2 regions of the Delftia sp. WSY_10 genome follow, and region 1 is predicted to be linked to the other one. Evidence: riboswitches for the same ligand, from Rfam matches in the RefSeq annotation. Region 1 holds a riboswitch; the other holds the start of a gene.

Region 1 (4,460 bases):
CTACACCAGGGAAGACGGTTTTCGCTCCCGCATCGTCATGGCCCGCCACGGTTTCGGGCGTGGCGAATACCGGTATTTCGACTACCCCTTGCCACCTCTGCTGCAGCGGCTGCGCGAACAGCTGTATTCCCGCCTGGTGCCGGTGGCCAACCGCTGGAACCAGCGCATGGGGCTGGATGTGCGCTATCCGGACCGGCTGCAGGACTTCCTGGCGCGCTGCCACGCGCACGGCCAGTTGCGGCCCACGCCGCTGATCCTCCAATACGGCGAGGGCGACTACAACTGCCTGCACCAGGATGTCTATGGAGAGCATGTGTTTCCGCTGCAGGTGGTGTTGCTGCTGTCTCGGCCGGGGCAGGACTTTGCGGGCGGGGAATTCGTCATCACCCAGGCCGATGGCGACAGGCAACGGGCCGATGTGATGGCGTTGGGCCAGGGCGATGCGCTGGTCCTGGCCGTGCGCCACCGGCCCGTGCCGGGGCGGCGCTCAGGCTACCGCCGCGCGGCCATGCGCCATGGCGTCAGCCGCGTCCGAAACGGCCATCGCCATACCGTGGGGCTGATCTTTCATGACGCACTCTGATATGACGCACTTTGATGGACGGCCGGTATGAGCACGCTGGATCTTTTTGCCGATGAACCTCCCATGGGCATCGAACCCATTGGTCCCCAGTCCGTGGTGCTGCGCGGCCATGCCCTGCCCCATGCGGCGCCACTGCTGGCTGCGGTGGACGGCGTCATGGCCCAGGCGCCGCTGCGCCATCTGGTCACGCCGGGCGGCTTCACCATGTCGGTGGCCATGACCAACTGCGGCACGCTGGGCTGGACCAGCGACAGGCGCGGCTACCGCTACAGCGCCATCGACCCGGTCAGCGGCCAGCCCTGGCCCGCCATGCCGGCCGTGTTTGCGCAGCTGGCGGGCGAAGCGGCCGCCGCTGCGGGCTTCGAGGGCTTCGCGCCCGACGCCTGCCTGATCAACCAGTACCTGCCCGGCAGCCGCCTGTCCCTGCACCAGGACCGCGACGAGCGTGACCTTGGCGCGCCCATCGTCTCGGTGTCACTGGGCATGCCGGCCACATTTCTGTTTGGAGGGCTTGCGCGCGCGGACAGGACGGCCAGGGTGTTGTTGCAGCATGGCGACGTGGTGGTCTGGGGCGGCGTGGATCGGCTGCGCCACCACGGCGTGTTGCCGCTCAAGGACCAGCCTCACCCGCTGCTGGGCGGGCGGCGCATCAATCTCACTTTTCGCAAGGCGGGTTGAATGGAGGGTTCGAAATGGATGGGCTGAACAGCAGTGATCGCTTCGCCGGCCTGGACTGGGGCCGCATTTGCACCCAGCTCGATGCAGAGGGCCATTGCCTGCTGCCACGGCTGCTGAATGCGGATGAAAGCCGCGCCCTGGCCGGCGAGGCGGCCATGCGCAATGGCCTGCCGCCCTCCCTCGACACATGGCGCCCGGTACTGTACCGGCACCTGCTTGCCATTGCCAATCGCTGGCGTGCCCAAATGGACATGCAGCCTGCCCTGCCCGCCTCGTTCGAGGCCTTCGGGCAACTGGGCCGCCAGTGCGGCCAGATGCATCCGCAGTCGCACCTGCTGCATGTGGCGCAGGCGGGCCATGCCCCGCTGCGCTCATACAGCGAAGGAGCGGCGGTGTTCCCGCTGCAGCTGGTGCTGCTGCTGTCCCGGCCGGGCCAGGATTTCGAGGGCGGCGAGTTCGTGATGACCGAGCAGCGACCGCGCATGCAATCGCGCCCCATGGTGCTGCCGTTGGGCCTGGGGGATGCGGCCATCATCGCCACGGGGCCGCGCCCGGTGCGCGGTGCGGCGGGCTTTTACCGTGTGCACCTGCGGCATGCCGTCAGCCGCGTTCACCGTGGCGAGTGGCTGGGTCTGGAGCTGCTTTTGCACGACGTGCCCCAGGCGCCAAAGGCTCTGCAAACAGACCGCTGGCTATAATGCCGCGCCTGCAAAGGCATCCGTGCAACAGGTGTCCACATGCCAGCCATGGGGATGAAACGGGAACAAGGTGACTGCCAGCAAATGCTTTTTGCGCTGCCGGCACAGGCCTTGGCTGCCCCCGCAACGGTAAACAAGTCAAGGCGCTCCACGCCTGTCCCGCCAGTCTCCGCAACCCTGCGGAGGGGCGATGACAGGCTGTCACTGGTTCATGGCGTGGTCTGCAACATGCAGCTTTTCGCGGGTGGATTGGGAAGACGGGGCGCTGGGCGCAAGGCATGTCCTTGCGCCGCTTGTGAGCCCGGAGACCGGCCTGCTGCGTTTCGCGCCCGCTGAGCGGGCGCTTTCTTGACTGTCTGCGGGGTGCGGATGGCAATGTCCTGCACCCTATCCTTGCACGCTGGCTGGAGAGGCGGCAGTGCCTTGCTTTCGCATCAGGCGGTCGAAGACCGATGTTCGAAATGCATTCCTCCCTTTCCTGCGTTCCCAGCACCCGTGCTGCCGATTCCCTTTGCCTTCGGCTGAGCCCGCTGGCTCTGGCCTGCGCCTTCCTGTCCGCTCCTGTGCAGGCACAGACTGTCCTGCCCGAAGTGCAGGTCACCGGCCAGGCCGAACGCATCGGCCAGCAACTGGCCCAGCCTGCGCGCTCGGCCAGCCATACCGGCGTCTCCAACCAGGAAGTGCCTGCCAGCGTGGATGGTGTTTCTGCCGAGCAGATGCAGGAGCGCGGCGACTACGCCCTGGTGGACGCCGTCACGCGCACCGTGGGCCTGACCTCCAGCAGCACGCCGGGCAACGGCGGCCTGTCCTTCAGCAGCCGTGGCTTTGCGGGCGTGAACTCCGTGGGCGTGGCCGAAGACGGCATGGTGCTGGGCGTGGCCGCCGGCACCACGGCCTATCCCGGGGACAGCTGGGGCTACGAGCGCATCGACGTGCTGCGCGGCCCGGCCTCGCTGATGTATGGCAGCGGCACCATGGGCGCCACCGTCAACGCCATCCGCAAGCAGCCCAGCCGCACCAGCTCGGCCGAGGTGCTGGTGGGAGCGGGCACGGACGACACGCTGCGCGTGGGCCTGGGCGTGACCGGCGCCCTGGGCGCCTATGCCAGCTACCGCATCGACAGCTACACCGCGCGCAGCGCGGGCGAGCGCGACCTGGACCAGTCGCGCAACGGCAAGTTCATGAGCACGTTGCGCTTGGAGCCCACGAGCGACCTGCAGATCGACCTGATTGCCGACCGCAGCGTGCAAAAGCCCACCCGCTACTGGGGCACCCCTGGCCTGGACGGCAAGGTGGTGGAGTCCCTGCGCGACCGCAACTACAACGCAGAAGACAGCGTGCTGCGCTATGCCGACGAGCGCCTGCGCGCCAAGGTGCAATGGAAGGCCAATGACTGGTTGACGGTGCGCAACGAGCTGTACCACGTGCAGTCGGACCGCCACTGGCGCAACATCGAGGCCTACGCGCTCAACCCCGCCACCTGGACCGTGGGCCGCTCCGACTACCTGGAAATCCTGCACGACCTGCAGCAGACCGGCAATCGCCTGGGCCTGAACGTGAACCGGGGCTCGCACAAGATCGCCATGGGCTGGGAGGCCGCGCGCATCAACCTGCGGCTGTCCAATAACTCGCCCTACGGCGGCTCGTCCACGGTCTCGGCCTGGGACCCCGTGCATGGCAGCTGGGCCAGCCCCGATGTCACCAAGGCCAAGACCGAAACCGGCGTGACCCAGCATGCGCTGTACCTGGAGGATGCCTGGCGCATCAGCAACCGCTGGCTGGCCATGGCCGGACTGCGCCGCGATGTCTACAGCTTTGCCAGCCATTCCCTGGTGGGCGGCACGGATTTCAACAAGACGCTGGCCGCCACCTCCTGGCGCCTGGGCCTGACCTATGAGCTGGCCCGCGACACCCATGTCTATGGGCAGATCAGCTCGGGCCATGATCCCGTCAACAGCCTGGTGTCGCTGAACCTGGCCAACACGGCTTACAAGCTGAGCAAGGGCCGCCAGGCCGAGATCGGCATCAAGCAGCAGGTGGCAGGCGGGCGCGGCGAATGGACGCTGGCCGTGTTCGACATCAAGAAGGACAACATCATCACGCGCGACCCCGACCGCCCGGCCATCTCCATCCAGGGCGGCAGCCAGTCCTCGCGCGGCGCCGAGGTCACTGCCAACTTCCAGGCCACGCCCACCCTGCGCCTGGAGGGCAACCTGTCCTATGTGGATGCCCAGTTCGACAAGCTCATCGAGGCCGGCGGCAACCGCGCCGGCAACCGCCCGCAGAACGTGGCCAAGACCACGGCCAACCTCTGGGGCCACTACCGCGTGGGCGCCTGGCAAGCCTCGCTGGGCCTGCGCTACGTGGGTGACCGCTTTGGCAACAACGCCAATACCGTGAACCTGCCCGCCTACACCGTGGCCGACGCCGCGCTGAGCTGGCAGGTGGACCCGCGCACCACCCTGAGCCTGATCGGCCGCAACCTGGCCGACAGGGTCTAT
Region 2 (4,460 bases), on a different contig from region 1:
CAGCTGGTGCGCTGCCTGGCGCGCGGGCGTGACGATGACCAGGTCCGGCTGGCGCGCCACCACGGCGTCCACCGAAAACCCCAGCCGCCCGCCCACCTTGGGAATGCGCTCCACGCCCGGTGGAAAGCGCGTGAAATCCTCCACGCCCACCACGCGGTCCAGCAGGCCCAGCGCGGCCACCAGCTCGGTGTTGGAGGCAAAGATGGAGACGATGCGCTGCGGCGGCGCGGCAATCTCCACGCGCCGGCCCAGCGCATCCTGCAGCACCACCGGACCGCCTGCAGCGACGGTGTCGGCCCAGGCCGCGGGCAGGCCGCAGCCCAGGGCCGCCGCCGCGCCCTGGCGCAGCAACTGGCGGCGTGGTGTGCAGACAGCCTTCATCTCAGTGTTCCATGACGCAAGGCGCCGTACATGACCTATGAAACCGGCGCAGTCCAAAGCGAGGGACACCGAGGAAGGGCCTATGCCGGCCGCGCCGCCCCGCCCCGAGGGTGTCGTCCCCCTCCCGCGTAGCGAGAGAGGGCGCCGTGCACACGGGGGAAGGCGCGAAGCGACTCAGGGGGTGCTTCATCAAAACTCTGCCTGCAGGCCGACCATGAGTTCGCGCCCGGCCATCGACGTTCCGCAGCCGCCGTTCTGGTACGCCGGGTTGGCGATGCAGGGCGCACGGTCCAGCGCGATGAAGATGGGGTGGCGGTTCAGGTCGAACAGGTTGTTCACGGCCGCGAACAGCTTGACGCCCGGCGACACGCGGTAGTCGGCACGCAGGTTCCAGATGGTGAAGGCGCCCTTGCGGTGGATGAAGGTGCTGCGGGGCTCGCCCTGCGGGATGAGCAGCGCCTCTTCCGTATCGTACCACATGGGACCGCGCAGCAGCGTGGACAGCTGCAGGCTCCAGTCGCCCTGCAGGCGCCCGCTGCCGCGCCCGTAGCGCACGCCGGCCGAGGCCTCGTAGCGGTACATGCGCTGCACCTTGTCGGTATTGGCCGACGCTGGCGATCCCTTGTCCCGCATGCTGAAGTGGTAGTAGCCGCCAGCCCAGGCCTTGAGCTGGTGGCCCGTCAGGTTCAGCGCCCGCGCCAGGTCCATGTCGGCCTGCATTTCCAGGCCGCGCGCCACGATGTCGGCCGCGTTGTTGGCGTAGTCCGAGGTATTGGTCGTGGCCCCGCGCGAGACGGTGATGATGCGGTCGCTGATGGTGTTCTGGAACAGGGCCGCATCCACGCGCCAGCCGGGCTGCTGCAGCGCGGCGCCGACCTCGATCTGGCGGCTGGTCTCGGGCTTGAGGTTGGGGTTGCCGAAGGTGCGGCCACCGCCGACGGCCGTGAAGTCCGAAGCCAGCTCCGTGGCCGTGGGCGCGCGAAAGCCCGTGGAGGCCGCAGCGCGCAGCGTGAGCCGGTCCGTGGCCTTCCAGGTGGCGCCGGCCGACCAGGTGTGGTTGTCGTAGTCGCGCGTGCTGGCCTGGGCCAGGGCCAGGTTGGGCGTCTCGTCGAAGCGTGTCGTGCCCCAGGTCTTGCGCAGGCCGGCGCGCAGGGTCAGGCGGTCGTCGAACAGGGTCTGCGCGTCCTCGACGTACAGCGCGTGCACCTGCTCGGTCTGGTTGTTGTCGTAGGGCGCAACCTGGCCCGCCGGGCCGCCCGGCATGGCCACGCGCAGGCGGTCGGAGCGCAGCTTGCTGCGCTCCCAGTCGAAGCCCATCAGCAGGTCATTGGTCTGGCTGACACGCAGGCGCGGCTGAAAGCGCAGGCCCGTGGCGTCCAGCTGGCGGTGGTTGTAGTCGCGCGCCGTGCCGGGCACGGCGCTGTTGCCCGAGCGGATCACGGGCGATGCCCAGTTGAACTCATCGGTATCGACCAGGCTGTAGAGGTGGGTCGTCCAGCTCAGGCGCTGGCCGGGCAGTGCGCCCTCGTAGGTCAGGTCCAGCGAGCGGTTGCTGCGGTTGTCGCGGCTGTAGATGTTGGCGCCCGATCCGCGAAAGCCCGCGTTGTAGATGCCGTCCGTGCGCAGCTGCAGCTCCACGCGGTGCAGCTCGTGCAGCTGCCAGCCCAGGGCGCCGCTGGCGCCGCGCCGCTTCCAGCCCGTGTTCTCCATGCGCATGCCGCCGTCGCCCGACTCGTAGTCGCCGCGCCCGCCTGCGCTCACGCCGAAGTACCAGTCGAAGCGGTCATTGGCGCCGGCCGTCTGCGCATCGGTGCGCCACAGGTCCCACGAGCCGGCCTGGACCTGGGCGCGCGTGCCGGGCGCTGTCGCTCCCGTCTTCATGATGATGTTGACCACCCCGCCCATGGCCTGGCTGCCGTAGATCACCGAGGACGGGCCGCGCACGATCTCGATGCGCTCCACATCCGAGGGGCTGAGCTTGGACAGGTTGGCCGTGCCCGCGCGCCGGCCGTTGACCAGCACCAGCACCTGGCTGCGGAAGTCGCGCCCCTGGCCGTCGGTGGAGGCGCCGCGCAGGTTCATCGAGGTCTGGGCCGCCGTCCATTCGCTGAGAAAGCCCACGGCGTTCTCGGCCAGCAGGTCGGTGACCGAGCGCGCGCTGGAGCGCTCTATGGCCTCGCGGTCGATGGTCTGCGTGGTGCCCGCGATGCGGCTGCGCGCCTCGGGCCGCGCCGTGGCGGTCACGAAGACGGCGTCCAGCGCATCGTCGGCGGAGTCCGTGGATCGCCCGGAAGCCGGCTCCTGCGCGGCGCCGGCCGCTGCAGCGCAGCTGGCCAGCAGGACGGCGGCCGCTACGGGCCGCAGGCTGGAGACAAGAGGGAGAACAGAGAGAAGGCCGGAGGAATCGGCGGCCGAGGAAGCGAAGCGCATGCGTTGAATCCAACTGCCCCAGTCACCCGTGGGGCCTATCGTCTGAACCACGCCGCACGGCGCGCACGCCGGAGCCGGCCACGCCAGCGCAGGCTGGGGCCGGACCGGACAGGCGCACTCCCGCGGCGTCCGAAAGCAATGCAGAAGGCCGGTATCCGGGCTTGCGGAACGCTGCGGCGCGCAGGGTGGGCGCGCTGCAGCAGGCATCCCCGCCTTCCCATGTCCGTCCAGACACAGTGGCTTGCGGCGCGCAACCGGTGGGTGGCGCGCCAGCGTGGGGAGTTGTATTCCGCTGACCGTTGCGGGGGCAGCGCAGGCATTGCGAGCGGCCACCTCGATGGCATCGCGCACCTGCTTCCCGTTGAACCCCTGGCCGGCAAGCGGCATGGGGCACCTTCAGCAACAGCGCACCGCCACGGCCCAGGGGCTGCGGCGGTGCGCCAGCGGCGGATTATCGCTGATGCGGTCTAGGCCCAGAAGCCCGGCACGCGGGCCAGCGCACGCAGCGCGCGGCGGCTGCTGCGCGCGCTGGTGGCCAGGCGGGCCTGCAGGTAGCCGGCGGCAAACCAGGCGCGCGGATCCGTGCCGGCCTGGTCACGAAAAAGCGCGGCCGCCACGGCCATGTCGTTGTGCAGGCCCAGCGCGTCCTGGGCGGGCACCAGCGCCTCGGCAAAGCGCCGGCCCTTTTTGCCGGGCCACATTCCGGGCGCGAATTCCCGCGCAAAGTCCGCCAGGTAGCGCAGGCGCTTGAGCCGCTTGCGCACGCGGTGCTGCTGCGCCAGCGGCAGGCGGTCGAACCGCCGGCCGTCGCGCAGCACCTGGCGGTGCAGGCGCGCCAGCCGCCGTGCCAGGTACTTGCGCGTGCCTGCGGCGGACAGGCTGACCAGGCCGGGCTGCCGCTTGCCTGCAGGCGCCTGCGCCAGCGCATGGATCTCGGCCAGCGTTTGCAGGAACTGCGGCTCGCGCACCGCAGCGGCCGCGTCCGCGTCGGCCTGCCCGGCATCCGGCACGGCCCAATCGCACAAGGGCGCATCGGCGTCCTGCAGCAGCGGCCGCACCACGTCGGCCAGGGTGCCGGCATCGCGCAGCGTGCCCAGGCGCGCAAAGGCCAGTGCCAGCGGGGCATCCCATTCGGCGCGCATGCCGGGCGCCAGCCCTGCGCATTCGCGCAGCAGGGTGCGCAGGCGCCGCAGGGCCACGCGCAGCTGGTGGATGCGTTCGGCCTCGCCGCTGCCGGCGTCCACGGCATCCATATGCGACTGCACCTGGGCCAGTGCGGCAGCCAGCGCCGCACGCACAAAGCCGGCCGCATCGGGCCGGTCGGGGAACTGCCTGGCAGGGGTGGTCATGGTCAGGAGAGGATGTGCGGGCGTTGCTGCGATTGTGGGCACCGCCCGGCCCCCGGGTCAATCGGCGCCATCCCCGCTCAGGCTGTGCAGCGCGGGCCGGGCAATGCGCACATAGTCGGCCGAGTCCAGCACGATGGAGCGGTCCAGCCGGCCCGCATTGAAGGCGATCTCGGCAAAGCGCTCCACCAGTGCCGGGTCCACCACCAGGCGCACCTGCGGGTTGAAGGAGAACGGCGGCACCGATCCCATCACGCAGCCGGTGGCGGCCTGGGCCTCCTCGGGCGAGGCCAGCGTGGCCTT

The links. Region 1 has a riboswitch for cobalamin ahead of ACF8ML_RS13145 (TonB-dependent receptor). Riboswitches for the same ligand answer to the same signal wherever they lie in the genome.
Region 2: it holds a riboswitch for cobalamin, as region 1 does, so the genes downstream of both, ACF8ML_RS04590 (TonB-dependent receptor) here and ACF8ML_RS13145 (TonB-dependent receptor) in region 1, are expected to answer to the same signal.

Annotation. Positions count from the first base shown of each region.
Region 1 covers NZ_JBICKY010000029.1:104,869-109,328, reverse strand. The annotation lists gene ACF8ML_RS13160 (2OG-Fe(II) oxygenase) at 1-583, shown strand, start outside; gene alkB (DNA oxidative demethylase AlkB) at 611-1,261, shown strand; gene ACF8ML_RS13150 (2OG-Fe(II) oxygenase) at 1,276-1,959, shown strand; cobalamin riboswitch at 1,972-2,291, shown strand; gene ACF8ML_RS13145 (TonB-dependent receptor) at 2,412-4,460, shown strand, end outside.
Region 2 covers NZ_JBICKY010000012.1:550,714-555,173, forward strand. The annotation lists gene ACF8ML_RS04585 (ABC transporter substrate-binding protein) at 1-381, opposite strand, end outside; gene ACF8ML_RS04590 (TonB-dependent receptor) at 571-2,811, opposite strand; cobalamin riboswitch at 2,940-3,224, opposite strand; gene ACF8ML_RS04595 (CHAD domain-containing protein) at 3,279-4,160, opposite strand; gene ACF8ML_RS04600 (YbaK/prolyl-tRNA synthetase associated domain-containing protein) at 4,218-4,460, opposite strand, start outside.